Regions from separate parts of the Clostridium sp. X genome, predicted to be linked through region 1. Evidence: a T-box and tRNA genes for the amino acid it is inferred to sense, from the RefSeq annotation. Region 1 holds a T-box; the other holds one or more tRNA genes.

Evidence for each region. The T-box of region 1 lies ahead of metG (methionine--tRNA ligase). A T-box ahead of a tRNA ligase gene usually reads a tRNA of that ligase, here a tRNA-Met.
Region 2: it encodes a tRNA-Met, which carries the amino acid that the T-box ahead of metG (methionine--tRNA ligase) is inferred to sense. The anticodon was not compared.

Annotation. Positions count from the first base shown of each region.
Region 1 is NZ_CM146912.1:1,169,341-1,177,365, forward strand. Features, by position in the region: gene ACX0KU_RS06000 (SNF2 helicase associated domain-containing protein) at 1-969, shown strand, start outside; gene ACX0KU_RS06005 (polysaccharide deacetylase family protein) at 1,038-1,940, opposite strand; T-box leader at 2,178-2,433, shown strand; gene metG (methionine--tRNA ligase) at 2,531-4,471, shown strand; gene ACX0KU_RS06015 (DUF445 family protein) at 4,599-6,125, shown strand; gene ACX0KU_RS06020 (hypothetical protein) at 6,249-6,758, shown strand; gene ACX0KU_RS06025 (TatD family hydrolase) at 6,906-7,670, shown strand; gene ACX0KU_RS06030 (3D domain-containing protein) at 7,946-8,025, shown strand, end outside.
Region 2 is NZ_CM146912.1:661,010-669,034, reverse strand. Features, by position in the region: gene ACX0KU_RS03270 (methyl-accepting chemotaxis protein) at 1-1,262, shown strand, start outside; gene ACX0KU_RS03265 (GNAT family N-acetyltransferase) at 1,360-1,851, shown strand; gene ACX0KU_RS03260 (hypothetical protein) at 2,008-2,370, shown strand; partial or broken gene ACX0KU_RS03255 (response regulator) at 2,348-2,698, shown strand; tRNA gene ACX0KU_RS03250 (tRNA-Met) at 2,783-2,858, opposite strand; gene thiS (sulfur carrier protein ThiS) at 3,212-3,427, shown strand; gene ACX0KU_RS03240 (HesA/MoeB/ThiF family protein) at 3,417-4,244, shown strand; gene ACX0KU_RS03235 (M67 family metallopeptidase) at 4,250-4,657, shown strand; gene ACX0KU_RS03230 (sulfurtransferase TusA family protein) at 4,703-7,021, shown strand; gene ACX0KU_RS03225 (O-acetylhomoserine aminocarboxypropyltransferase/cysteine synthase family protein) at 7,081-8,025, shown strand, end outside.

The DNA.
Region 1 (8,025 bases):
ATAAAGGCAAAAGCTTATTTTGCTTTAACAGGAACTCCAATAGAAAATTCTCTTACTGAGTTATGGTCTATATTTGATTTTATAATGCCAGGATATTTGATGAATCATAATAAGTTTTTGCAAAATTATGAAGTTCCTATTGTAAAAGATAATGATAAATTAGCATTGCAAGAATTGAATAGGCACATTAAACCTTTTATATTAAGAAGATTAAAAAAGGATGTGTTAAGTGAACTACCACCTAAAATTGAGCATAAAATATTGGTAGAAATGACTGATGAACAGAAAAAATTATATGCTGCATATTTAAGTCAATTCAAAGAGGATTTAGCTATAGAAATAAAAGAAAAAGGCTTTAAGAAAAGTAGACTTAAAATATTATCTATGTTAACACGATTAAGGCAAATTTGTGATGATCCATCTATATTTATAGAAAATTATAAGGGTGATAGTGGCAAGATGGAAACACTTCTAGGTATTTTAGAGGAAAGCATATCTTCAGAGCATAGGATACTACTATTTTCTCAATTTACTACTGTCCTTAAAAATATAGAAAAGATACTTATAAAAGAAAAAATAGATTATATGTATTTAGATGGTAAAACAAAGATGGAAGATAGAGTGACTATAGTTAAAGATTTTAATAATGGAAAAAGTAAAGTATTTTTAATATCTCTAAAGGCTGGAGGGGCAGGGCTTAATTTAACGGGAGCAGATACTGTAATACACTTTGACCCATGGTGGAATCCAGCAGTAGAAGATCAAGCAACGGATAGAGCACATAGAATGGGACAGAAAAGCACTGTAGAAGTTATAAAACTGATTACAAGAGGCACCATTGAAGAGAAAATATATAATCTTCAACAAAAGAAAAGGGAAATCATAAATAATGTTATAAACTCAGATATTTATGAGGAAAACTTAATATCCGAGTTAAGTGAAGACGAGGTAAGAGATTTATTTGTATAAAAGTATGTATTAAAAAATGCTGTAAAGTTATTCTTAAATAACCTTACAGCATTTTTATATTATTAAACTTACTCGGCTAAAGTTTTAAACTCATAGCCTTCAGACTTTAAAAATTCTATTATTTCAGGAAGAGAATCAGCGGTGGTGCTTTTACTTCCAGTATCATGCATTAGGATAACTACATGATTTTTATTTTTGGGATTCATATTATTTACGGAGTTTTTTAAATTTTGTACAAGTTCTGCTGAAGGGATAGTGCTTCTTTTAGAATCAACAGCGTCGTTATTTAAAGCATTCCAATCTACGTATGTGTAACCAGCTTTAGTTACAGCCTCCTTATAAGCAGTTCTGCCAAAAGAACCACCAGGAAAACGAATAATTTTATTATCAAAGGAGCCTAATATAGAGGCTAAAGCTTTATTGCTTTTATCTAAATCAACTAAAAAGTTATTAGTTGAGCTATAGATAAATTTATAGTCATGAGAATAAGTATGATTAGCAATTAAGTGTCCTGAATCATGAGTTCGTTTTGTTAGTTCAGGATACTGTTCAGCATTTTTTCCAATAACGAAAAAAGTAGCTTTAATATTATAATCATCCAGAATCTCTAATATTCTTGGAGTCACCTTAGAGCTTGGACCATCATCGAAAGTTAAAAAAACTTCTTTTTTATCTGGAGCAGCATCTGATGGTTTAACATTTTCTGGTGGTTTATTAGGTGTAGTTAGATTATTATTAGAATCTTCATCATTATTCCCATTCTGATTATTCTGGTCGTTAGGCTTGTCTACGTTTTCATCAGTAGAATTATCTTTATTACCTTGTATAGGAATATTGTTTTTAACTTGATTTTTTGTAGGGTTTTTTAAAAATTTCATTCCTAGTGTAAATCCCATGGCAAATATAAGCATAAAGCTAAGTGTTACAATAATTATTTTCTTTATATTTTGTCTCTTTCGTGAACGTCTCAAGATTATCCCATCCCCTATAATTAAAATATCTACAACAATCTTTAAAAAGATTTTATTAAGTATTAAGTTTGTATGTACTTTATTATATCACTTTATGTTAGATTTGGTTAAACAATTTGTCCATAAAAGTAAATAAAACTTGTTATACATAAGAAACATAAAAATTATTTTCATAGGAGATAATAATATTGACATATTAACCTATTTATCATAATATTTTATTTAGAAATTAGTATATTAAATGCATTGAAGAGAAGAGTAACAAATGAAGTTGTCTATAAGAGAGCTAGGTTAGGTGAAAGCTAGTGACACAGAAGTTTGTGAAGATGGCCTTGGAGCATACTATTCGAAATTTTTAGGGTAGTACGGAAGCAACCGTTATATTGTAGAGTGATAGAATTGCTTATATTATCTGGCAAGGAGTCACTTATTGAGGTTTTTGATGAGAGTCAAAAACAAATTAGAGTGGTAACACGTAAACTACGTCTCTAGGCAGGATAAAGCTTGCTTAGAGGCTTTTTATTTAAGTAAATTTAATGGAGTTGAGTATTCTATAGAATTTCTCAGCAAAAGAAAATGGAGGAATTAAAATGAGCAAAGGAAATTACTACATAACAACACCAATATATTATCCATCAGCAAATTTGCATATAGGAAATACGTATACTACGGTAGCCGCAGATGCTATTGCTAGGTTTAAAAGGCTAACAGGCTATGATGCATATTTATTAACGGGAACAGACGAACATGGACAAAAGATTCAAAGACTTGCAGAGGCGAAGGGAATTACATCAAAGGAATATGTTGACGAAATAGTAGCAGGTATTAAGGACTTATGGAGTATAATGAATGTAAGTTATGATAAGTTTATAAGAACTACAGATGATTATCATATAGAAACAGTGCAAAAGATATTTAAACAGCTCTATGATCAAGGAGATATCTACAAAAGTGAGTATGAAGGCTTATATTGCACTCCATGTGAATCGTTTTGGACAGAGACACAGCTTGTAAACGGGAACTGTCCAGATTGCGGAAGACCAGTTGAAAATACCAAAGAAGAGGCTTACTTCTTTAGGATGTCAAAGTATGCTGATAGATTAATAGATCATATAGAAACACATCCAGAATTTATACAACCAGAATCTAGAAAAAATGAAATGTTAAATAATTTTTTAAGACCAGGACTTCAAGATTTATGTGTGTCAAGAACTTCATTTGATTGGGGAATTCCTGTTACATTTGATAATAAACATGTAATATATGTATGGATAGATGCCCTTGCAAACTATATAACAGCCCTTGGTTATAATCAAGATAATGATGAACTATATCAAAAATATTGGCCTGCAAATATTCACTTAGTGGGAAAAGATATTTTAAGATTCCATACAATTTATTGGCCAATTATGCTTATGGCTTTAGAGTTACCACTTCCAAAGCAAGTTTTCGGGCATGGATGGCTTTTAGTTGATGGTGGCAAAATGTCAAAATCTAAAGGTAATGTAGTTGATCCAGTTACCCTAGTGGAGCACTTTGGAGCAGATGCAGTAAGATATTATCTTCTTCATGAGATACCATTTGGGCAAGATGGACTATATACAAGTGAAATATTTATAAAGAAAACAAATTCAGATCTTGCAAATGATCTTGGAAATCTTGTAAATAGAACAATTGCTATGATAAATAAGTATTTTGATGGAGTTATTCAAGAGCCAAATTCCAAAGAAGAAGTAGATGAAGATTTAATAAGGGTTACCTTAGGGTCACCATCAAAGGTAGAGGGAAGAATGGATGCATTAAAACTACCAGAAGCTTTGGATGAAATCTGGACAGTTGTAAGAAGAAGTAATAAATATATTGATGAGACTATGCCTTGGGTGCTTGCTAAGGATGAAGATAAAAAAGAAAGACTTGGAACAGTTTTATATAATCTAGTTGAGAGCTTAAGAGCAGTATCAGTAATGCTCTCAGCATTTCTTCCAGAAACAAGTGAAAAGATAAATAAACAATTAAATATAGATGTATGCACTTGGGATAGTTTAGCTTCTTTTGATGGAACAAAAGCTGGAACAACGGTAGGGGAAGGAGAAGTTATATTCCCAAGAATAGATGTAGAGAAGAAACTTGAGGAACTTGCAGCGCTACAAGCAGAGAAAGTAAAGATAGCTGAAGATTCTAGCAAGGTTGAGATGAAGCCATTAAAAGAAGAAATTACAATAGAAGACTTTGAGAAAATTGATTTGAGAGTAGTAAAAGTTATAGATTGCCAGCCAGTGAAAAAGGCAGATAAACTTCTTAAGTTAAAGGTTGATTTAGGAGGAGAAGAAAGACAGGTGATTTCTGGCATAGCTAAGTATTATAAGCCAGAAGATTTAATAGGAAAATACGTTGTTTTAGTAGCAAACTTAAAACCAGTAAAATTAAGAGGGGAATTATCACAAGGCATGATTCTTGCAGCCTCAGATGATAAGGAAAAATTATTTGCAGTAAATCCAGGAGAACTTCCAACAGGAAGCGTTGTAAAATAATAATTAGAATAATAAAAAAATAGGTATTATTACTTACAACTAACTAGATAAAGGAGACAAGAGCAACTTGTTTCCTTCTTCAAGTTTTAGCAAAGAGAAATAAGAAACAATGGAGGAAGGATTAGTTATGCAGTATAAAGAAATTTTATTTACAGCTATAATAGGCTCAATAATAGGATATATAACAAATTGGTTAGCTATAAAAATGCTATTTCGACCACGAACAGAAAAAAGGATATTCGGTATTAAAGTGCCATTTACTCCAGGACTTATTCCAAAGGAGCAAAAGAGGATGGCAAGTAGTATAGGAGATGCAGTAGGAAATCACTTGCTTACAACTGATACTATGATTCAGGCTATAGAAGATAATGGAATTGATGAGAAGTTTGGGAGATGGGTCGAAGCTAAAGTTTTGGAGTTAGAGGCAAGTAATGAGTCTTTAGGAGAACAAATTAAACATATAATTGGAGAAAAATATAGTTCTTTTAAGAGTTATATAAAAATTAAGGTAGCAGGCTTTGTATTAGGAACTATAAAAAAAGAGAAATTTAAAAAAGAAATGCAGAAGATGTTGTTGCAAGAAATAAAAAATGAACTAAATAATAGTCCGCAGACTATATTAGACAGTCAGTACTATAAAAAAATTAGAAGTAATCTATTAGAGAATGTCAATGAGTATAAAAACTCAGACGATTTCAAGAAAAATATTCAAAATATAATAGAAACTAAAATGAGTGAGTTTGAGAAGGATAATAAGACGTTAAAAGAAATTCTTCCGGCAGACTTTGTAAGTACATTAAAAGTATACATATATAGCAAGAACTATGATATAGCAATGACTATAAAGCAAATGCTAAAAGATGAAAATATACAAATCAAAATAAAACATGCATTATCTGATATGATAAGTAGTAATTTAAATTCTATGGTAGCTATGTTCTTAAATCCAGATATGATATATGCTAAATTGCTACCTGCAATTGAAGATTATTTAGACAAAGAAGATACTCATAGAGAAATTGCTCTTCTAATAAATGAATTAATTGATAAGGGACTAGACAATAGAGTATCAGATATTTTTTATAATCTTTCTGAAGAAGCAAAAAAGAGAAATGCAAGGAATATAAGTGAAGCAATATCAGAAAAGCTAATAGATGATAAGTTAATAGAAAACTTAATTTTAGATCTAGAAGAAAAGCTAAAGGATAGTAACACTATTGAGGAAGTTTTACAAAAGTTAGATATAGACTTAGAGGAACTTATAGAGAATTTCATTGGTGAAAAAATAAGTTGTACTATAAACAGTAAGGAAATCGAAGATAAGATAGAGATGTATGTTGATGATTTTGTAAAAGATGTCTTGAATATGCCTTTGCAGGATATGTTTAAGGGAAATAAAAAAAGTATATCAAAAGCTGCTGCAGAATTAGCGGAAGAAGTTTTTGAAACCTTCTTAAAAACTAGAGGAATAGAGTTTTTAAATGCTTTTGATATAAGTAAAATAGTTGAAGATAAAATAAACATTTTTGATATTACTTTTACAGAAAATCTTATACTTACAATAGCTAGTAAAGAATTAGAGGCCATAACTTGGCTTGGAGCCCTACTTGGTTTTGTAATGGGATTAGTATCGGCAATACTTTCTAGACTATAACATATAAATACAATTATAAATTTAATATAATATAGAATGGTGAGTAAAAATTTTAAAATATACCATAAACATCTCAACATAAATCATCTGTTTAGTGAGAAGCTAAAATAGGAGGTGATTATTATGAGAAAGTGGAAACTAGCGCTATTATCAATGCTAATGATTATATTCTTTTCTTCAAATATTGTTTATGCTAAGTCGATTTTTGAAACTACAATGGAAAACCCTCATCATGAAGAACATGTTAAAGAAAAGAGAGATATGATTAAGCATCACAAAAAGATGAATAAAAAGTTAGAAAAACAAATTGATAAGAAGTTAAAAGAAGTAGAAAAAATATTTATAGAGCTATCTAATAATAATATCGTAGCTCAAGAAGAATTTGAAAAAAATCTAGATAAAAAAATGAATGTAATTATGAATGAACTTATGGAGATTAGCGAAGTAGAGATGTCTATGTGGAATACACTAAAAACAGCAAATAGACAACTTAAAGCTGGAAATCATGAATCAGGAATGAAGAACTTAAATAAAACTATTGAGCAGTTAGAAAAGAAACATGAAATGCTTGTTAAGTTTAGTCAAACTTTAGATGAATTTATCATATTTTTAAAATCTGTACAGCATAAGTAAGTTAGATGCCATTTTCTAATATATTAGAAAGTGGTTTTTTAGTTAGTTTATTATCACATAAAGTCTAAAATTTGCATTAGTATATAAAAATGATATAATAAAGTTTGGTTATATATTAATAAAATTTCTATACTTGGAGGAATTAACATGATATTTGATTCGCATGCACATTATGATGATAGAAGATTTAATGTAGATAGAGAACAACTTATAAAAGAATTAAAAGAAAATAATATAGTAGGAGTACTAAATTGTGGGGCATCTCTAAGAGGAGCGAGAGAATCTTTCAAACTAGCTAAAAAATATGACTTTTTTTATGCTGCTGTAGGCATTCATCCAGGAAATGCTACTGAACTTACGGATAAAGCATTAGAAGAGATAAAAGAGATGACTAAGAATCCCAAAGTTAGAGCTATAGGTGAAATTGGGCTTGATTATTATTGGGAGCATAATCCACCAAAAGAAGTTCAAATAGAGGTATTTAGAAAACAAATGCAATTAGCAAAAGAGTTAAATTTGCCAGTGGTAATTCATGATAGAGATGCACATAAAGACACTTTAGATATAATGAAGGAGTTTCCAGAGGTTAAGGGTGTTCTTCACTGTTTTGCAGGTAGTGTAGAGTTTGCTCGTGAATGCTTAAAACTAGGATATTATATAGGATTTACCGGAGTTGTTACTTTTAATAATGCAAAAAAAGCTTTAGAGGTGGTAAAAGAAGTTCCACTAGAAAGAATTTTAGTTGAAACAGACGCACCTTATATGGCACCAACTCCCCATAGAGGAGAAAGAAATAGATCTGACTACATAAAGTTTATAATAGAAAAAATAGCAGAAGTTAAAGGATTATCAGTAGAAGAAGTAGAGCGTAGAACAATAGAAAATACCAAGGACTTGCTAAGAATTAATTAATAGTGTAGAATATAACTACGCTACTGGAAAAAAAAGTAAGTAGATAACTAGTGATAAATTTTCAACCGTATGTATAAAAGGTTACGAGGTTGGCAATGAATTAACATAAGTATATAAATACAATCATACTAATTGTATATAGGTACTAAAGATTAACAACAATATGCAAAGTATGCATTTTATTAACTTATTAAAAGGATAAAAGGAGCCCAATTTGACGTAAACTGCAATAGAGGGTATAATGGTTAAGGCGCTTTTGTCAGGGAGGTTTATTTATGTTACAAAAATTTAAAAGCAACATGAGAGCCTACTTATCGAACGGACCTAAAACAGCTCTTATAGTTATGCTAATTCT
Region 2 (8,025 bases), 510 kb from region 1:
TTAACGACAATGATTTAGATGCAGCATATGCACCGATTGAAGGTACTGAATGGATATTTGTTATTACTGCTAATAAAAAAGAAGTATTAGCTGCTCTGCCTGCATTACAGAAAGCTATTATATTAGTTCTGGTTATAACTTTAGTAGTAAGTATTGTTATTGCATATATAATTGGTAATTCAATTGCAACACCAATTATTAAAACAATAGAACATTCTGCTAAAATTGCTAATTTAGATATTACAGAAGATGTTTCAGAGAGCTTTTTAGAAAAGAAAGATGAAATTGGATCTTTATCTAGAGCCTTACAAAGTATAACTATTAGTCTAAGAGAGATTATTAAAGATATTAGTAGTTCTTCATCACAAGTATCTGCTGCATCAGAAGAATTAACAGCTACTGCACAACAGTCAGCTGCTGCTGCAGAAGATGTATCAAAAACAATTGAGAGCATATCAGCAAGTGCATCATCACAAGCACGAAATACAGAAGAAGGCTCCTCAAAGGCTATTTTACTAGGAGGAACTATTGAAAAAGATCAAGGATATGTAAAAGATTTGAATATTGCTTCAAGCAAGGTTACAGATGTTGTTAATGAAGGAATAGATGAAATGGATAATCTATATAAAATAACGGAAGAAAGTAATGATGCTACAAAGGAAATTTATGAAGTTATATTAAAAACAAATTATAGTTCGAATAAAATTGGACAAGCAAGTGATGTAATTGCATCTATAGCTGAGCAGACTAATTTATTGGCATTAAATGCAGCAATAGAGGCAGCAAGAGCAGGAGAAGCAGGAAAAGGATTTGCAGTGGTAGCAGAAGAAATTAGAAAACTTGCAGAGCAATCCTCAATATCCACAAAGGATATTAATGAAGTGGTAAGTGAATTACAAAGTAATGCTCAAGATGCTGTAAGGACAATGGAAAGATTATCTTCAATATCTAAAGAGCAAACAGACAGTGTAATTAATAGTAAGGATAAATATGTGTTAATTTCAGAAGCAATGAAGGAATCAGAAAAAGCTGTTAGGAAGTTGAATGTTTCAGGACAAGAGATGGAACATATAAAAGATGAAATATTAGATATACTAGAAAAACTTGCGGCAATCGCAGAAGAAAATGCCGCTGCAACGGAGGAAACAACATCCTCTATGGAAGAACAAACAGCTTCAATAGAAGATATTGCAGGTTCTAGTGAGGCACTATCAGACTTAGCACAGAACCTACAAACAATCATTATGAGGTTTAAAATTTAATTGTTTAGATTGAGTAAAAATATATAATTTAACAAATGGGCTGGGGAGTATTTAAACTCTCCAGCCCATTAAAAATAAATATTGAGAGGGCATATAAATGATTAGAAAAGCAAGTATACATGAACAACAAGCAATAATGAATTTAATAAAAAAAGTAGTTATTGATATGGAGTCAAAAAACATTCATCAATGGGATGATATTTATCCAAATGCTAAGGTTATTAATAGTGATTTAAATAAGGATACTCTCTATATTTATGAAGATAAAGGGGTTATTAAAGGGATTACTGTTTTAAATGAACATCAAGATAAGGAGTATGAGAACTTAGACTGGGAATTTAATTCAGGAAAACAATTGATTGTACATAGACTATGTATTGACCCAGAATCTCAAGGGAAGGGAATTGCAAAAGCTATAATGAATTATACTGAACTTTACGGAAAAGAGATGGGGTATGAGGCTATAAGATTAGATACATTTGTTGAAAACGAACCGGCATGTAATCTTTACGAGAGGCTTGGATATAAAACAGTAGGAACAGTAAAGTTTAGGAAAGGAAGTTTTTATTGTTTTGAGAAAAAGCTATAATTAGTCATCGAATAAAAACTAAAAAAGAAAATTAGATTAAATTTAAGAAGCATCCTGTATAGGGTGCTTTTTATAGTTATTACATAAATATTAATTAATTTCTATTTTTATATTAAATACTACATAAAACGAGTAATTTCTGAAAATTTTATAAAGGTGGAACTAGAGAAAATAAAAAATGGAGACGAAGTTGATGGAGATGCCTCCACAATAATTAAAGAGATAAAAAACTTTCTAGAACTTTTAAAAGAAAAAAACTCCTTAGAGCAGGAAAGTGAAGTTTATGAAGACGTAAAACAACAATTTTATATATCTCAAAATAAAGCTGAAGTTGATATAGAAAAGAATGCTTTTAAGGCAGTAATTCATTTTTTAGAAGGCTGTGAAATGGAGAATATACGAGCATTTACTATTCTTCATAATCTAAAGGAATTAACAGAGGATTTTAATTCTATTCCAGAAGATATAATTAACGATGATGATAGCGTTGAGATAATTAGAAGAGTATGGAGAGTGTGATTTAGTTGTAGACGGAATGGAAGCATTAGACGCGTACTTAATGGCTGTTAAAGAGGAAAAACCCTATGACCTTATATGCTTAGATATAATGATGCCAAAAGTGGATGGGGTAAAAGTATTAAAAGCAATAAGAGATTTCGAAAAACAAAAAGGACTTTTGCCTAAAGAAAGAGTGAAAGTTATTATGACTACTGCTCTAGGAGAGACTGAATATGTTTATAGAGCTTTTGAAATTGGATGTGAAGCATATGCTGCAAAGCCTATTGATACTACTAAATTTGTAGAAGTATTAAAGAAACTGGATATAATATCAGATAAGATATCCTAATTAAATGTCATATTTATTATAGAAGTTAAAAATTAAATAGAATATAGAAAAACACTCTAATTATAATAATTAGAGTGTTTTTTATGGTTGCGGGAGCAGGATTTGAACCTACGACCTTCGGGTTATGAGCCCGACGAGCTGCCAGCTGCTCCATCCCGCGATATTGTAATAACTGAAGTAGTTATTTACTTAAGCTATGTTCTAAGTATATTATAAGTAACTATATAAGTCAAGGTAAATTTATAATAATAAATAAAGTTTTTGGATTTACATATAGTTTTACTCCAGCTGAAGATTAGAGAGGTCAGTCACAAGATAAAATTTAAATGATGGAATTATAGATAAATATATTATTATAATCCTAGAAAATTATATTGACATCTCTTATAGTAAGTGGTAACTTATATATAACTTAAAATTAATTACGAAAAGCCTATAGAAATACTAGGTTATTAAAATATATTATAAAGGATTACTATAATTTAAATCAATTACTAATTGGGGGTAAGAAAAATGAAATTAAGAGTAAATGGAGAATTAAAAGATATTAAAGACAACATAACAGTAACGGAGATATTAGAAGTAGAAAAAGTTGAAGCTCCTGATATGGTTTCAGTTCAATTAAATGGAGAGTTTGTAGATAGAGAGAAATTTTCAGATACTATATTAAAGGAAAATGATGAAATAGATTTCTTATACTTTATGGGAGGTGGAAGTATTGGATTTTAAAGAAGAACAAATAGAAAGATACTCAAGACATATTATTCTGTCAGAGGTTGGAGTAGAGGGGCAAGAAAAACTATTAAATTCAAAGGTTTTGATTATAGGAACAGGTGGACTTGGTGCACCAGCAGCTATGTACCTAGCAGCAGCAGGAATTGGAACAATAGGTCTGGTTGATGGGGATGTAGTAGACCTTTCAAATCTACAAAGACAAATTATACATCAAACAAAAGATGTTGGTAAGCTTAAAGTTGAATCAGGAAGGGAAACTATAAATGATTTAAATCCAGATGTAAAAGTTATAACTTATAATGAGTTTGCAACTTCTGAAAATATTTTAAAGATTATAGAAGATCAAGATTACGATTTTATAATAGATGGAACAGATAATTTTTCAGCTAAGTTTTTAATCAACGATGCCTGTGTACTTGCAAAGAAACCTTTTTCACATGCAGGAATAATAAGATTCCAAGGACAACTTACTACTTATATTCCAGATAATAATACACCTTGCTACAGATGTATATTCCAATCACCACCACCAAGTGGAGTTGTACCAACTTGTAGAGAAGCTGGAGTTTTAGGAGTTATGGGAGGAGTTATAGGAACTCTTCAAGCAACAGAAGCTATAAAGTACATTTTAGGACTTGGAAAAACTCTAGCAGGATATCTTTTAACTTATGATGCCATTACTATGCAATTTAGAAAAATTAAAATTGGCCATAGTAAAAAGTGTGGGGTATGTGGAGAGAATCCAAGTATTGATAGCTTAATAGATTATGAGAAGCCTTCCTGTGACTTGAAAGGCAATATGCAGGGGTGATCAATATGATTTATATACTAAAGAGTGAATATGAAAAGATAGTAGAACAGGGAAAAAGAGAATTTCCTCTAGAATGTTGTGGCTATCTTGCAGGAGTTAAAGAAGGGGAAAATGTTTTTATAAAAGAAGCAATTTCCTTAAGAAATATAGATGAGAGCAGTGAACATTTCTCTATGGATGCAAAAGAACAATTTAATGCTATTAGAGAAATAAGAAGTAAAGAAATGGTATTGATAGGTAACTATCATTCACATCCATATACACCTTCAAGACCATCGGAGGAAGATAAAAGATTAGCCTTTGATCCAAATGCGGTATATGGAATTCTATCCTTAGAAAAGGAAGAGCCAGTCTTTAAACTTTTTGAAATACGTAAGGATAATGTAAAAATACTCGAATATCAAATTATGTAAAGTAAGTTTCAAATTTAGTGGAAGCTGGATATGGGGTGAATTGGGATGATTGAAATATTAAAAGAACATTTTGATGCAGTAGAAGAGTTTAAAAATAAAGCAGAACAATATAAAAAAGGTGAATTAGATTCTGTTAGATTTAAAGCATTTAGAGTTTCTATGGGAATATATGAACAAAGAGCAAAAGAAACATATATGACAAGACCTAGAATTCCAGGAGGAGTTATAACTAAGGAACAGCTTGAGACTATAAGCGCCTTATCAAAAAAATATGCTAATGGAAAAATGCATATTACTTCACGTCAAGGTATACAGTTCCAAAATGTAGAGAGCCTAGATGAAGTATATGAAATAATGAGTAGTCTTATAAATGTAGGTATAACAACAAAAGGAACAGGTGGTAACACAGTTAGAAATGTAGAGTGTTCTCCACTAAGTGGAGTATCTAAAGATGATGTATTTGATGTAACCCCTTATGTTAAGGCAGTTACAGATTATTTGATAAAAGATTCTTCAACTATGAATCTTCCAAGAAAGTACAAACTAGCTTTTTCTAATAGCCCAGAGGATACTGGAAATGCTAGTATATCTGATTTAGGTTTTATAGCAAAAGTAAATAGTGATGGAAAAAGAGGATTTGTAGTCTATGGAGGCGGAGGCTTTGGAGGAAATCCAAGAGTATCAATAAAGCTTTCAGATTTTATTGATGCTAAAGATGTTCTCTACTATGCACAAGCTATGAAGGAAGTCTTTGAAAAAGAAGGAGACAGAAGTAACAAGCATAAGGCTAGGATAAGATATATAGTTGGAAGACTTGGAGAAGAAAAGTTTATTCAGCTATTTAATAAACAGCTTGAAAAAGTAAGAAAAGAGAAGAACCTAGACCTTAATATAGAAATCACTGAGAAAGCTCATGAGGATAGCGTGGGAAATTCATCAGTAGATAATGAATATAAGAATGTTTTATTTAGTCAAAAGAAATTAGGGTATTATTCAGTTTATATACATCCTGAAGGTGGAAATCTTCATGCAAAAGATTTAGATAAGGTATTAAACTTTTTAAGTACCTTAGGATATGAAACATCAATAAGAATTTCAAACACTCAGGGCTTCTTTGTACGTGATTTAAAAGAAGAGGATGCAGTTAAGTTATTAGATATAATAAAAGAATTTTCATCAACATCAGATATTGATAACTCACTAGCTTGTGCAGGAGCATCTACTTGTCAACTAGGACTTTGTTTATCACAAAACTTCCTTAGTGCTATAAGAGAGGCATTTAAGAATGAAGAGAAGAGTATAAAAAATTCACTTCCAAGAATATTTATATCTGGTTGCCCGAATTCTTGTGGTCAACATCAGAAGGGTAGAATAGGTTTAAGTGGAAGAGCTAAGAGATCAAGTGATGGTCTTGTACCAGCTTATTCTGTTTCTTTTGGAGGAAAGGTTTCAGAAGATGGAGCTAAAATAGGAGAAGATTTTGGAGATGTTCCAGCTAAGAAAATACCGAAGTTTCTTATTGAACTTGCAGCATTAAAGGTTCAATCTGGAGTAGAAGATTTTAATGAGTTCTTAAGTGGAAATGTTGATGCTATAAAAGGATTAATTTCAAAGTATTCTACAATAGAGGATATTAATGAAAATCCTGATCTTTATAATGATTTTGGATCATGTAATAGATTCTCATTAGAAGGTCGTGGAGCAGGGGAATGTAGTACTGGAGTATTTGATATTATAAAGCTTGATTTATCAAATGCAAGAAATTCTTTTGAAAGATTTAAAAACTCTAAAGCATCTGGGGAATTATATGATGCAGCATTATCAGCTTCAAGAGCACTGCTTATTCTTAAAGGAATACAAGTAAATAAAGATAGAGAGATATTTAAGGAATTTATTAAAAATTTTGTTGATGTTGGTTATCTGAAAATAGAGGTAAAAGAGCTTATAGATACATTAATAGATTATAAACTTGGGGATGTAAAAGATATATCAAATAAGGAATTAGATGTTGAATATGTTATTGAGAAAGTAAAAGCAATGTATGAATCACTAAACGGAAAGCTTGAGATAACTATTCCAAAAGAGGGTAGTATAGAAATAGATCTAAACTCTTCTACAGAAGAAACATCTAATATTAAGGATTATGAAGTGATAGACTTTAGAGGAGTTCAATGTCCGATTAATTTTGTAAAAGTTAAAATTGAACTATCAAAGATTAAATCTGGAGAAAAAAGAGGTTTTTATCTAGATGATGGAGAGCCTATTCAAAATGTTCCAAAGAGTGTAGAAGGGGAAGGTCATAAGGTAGTATCTACAGATACTAATTACACAGGATATAACCTACTAGTAGTTGAAAAAAAATAGACTAAGTTATAGAGAGTTATAAGGGTGTATATTTCTAATATTTAAATTGGGGTGGGGCTATGAAATTTAACACTAAACTTATTCATGGAAATTTTAAAATAGATGAAACAGGGGCTAGTAATAGTCCCATATACCTTTCAAATGCATACTCCCATAATTCGGCAAAGAAGCTTGAAGGTATATTTAAGGGAAATAGTATGGGTTATGCATATACAAGAATATCTAATCCAACTATTGCGACCTTTGAAAGAAGAATGGCAAGCATAGAAGGAGGCCTAGTTGCTACAGCAACAGCCTCTGGAATGAGTGCGGTATACCTTGCTATAGTAAATATATTAGAAACTGGGGATGAAATAATAGCCTCAACAAGTTTATTTGGAGGGTCTTATAACCTAATAAATAACCTAAAGAGTTTTGGAATAGTTATAAAGTTTATAGATGAATTAAGCGAAGCTAATATAAATGCGGTAGTAACTGATAAGACAAAGATTTTATTTACTGAAACAATAGGAAATCCAAAGCTTAATATATTAGATATAGAAGAAGTATCTAGAGTTTGCAAGGAAAACAATATTATTTTTATAGTTGATTCAACAGTGACTACTCCTTATCTTATAAGACCATTAGAGTATGGAGCTGATGTAGTAATACATTCAACCTCTAAGTATATAAATGGTACAGCAAATGCCCTTGGTGGAGTAATTATAGATGGTGGTAGTGAAAAATATAAACACAGCAAATTTAATAATTTTACTGAGTACGCAAAGAAGTATGGAAAAATGGCATTTACAGCTAAGTTAAAGGCTGAAATTGGGAAAGATATAGGAGCAGCCTTATCACCCTTTAATGCTTTTTTAAATCTTACAGGAGTTGAAACCTTATCTCTAAGAGTAAAAGAACACTGTAGGAATGCTATAGAAGTAGCTGAATGTTTAAAGGCAAGTGATAAAGTAGTTTCAGTAAATTATCCAGCTTTAAAGGATTCAAAGAATTATGAACTAGTT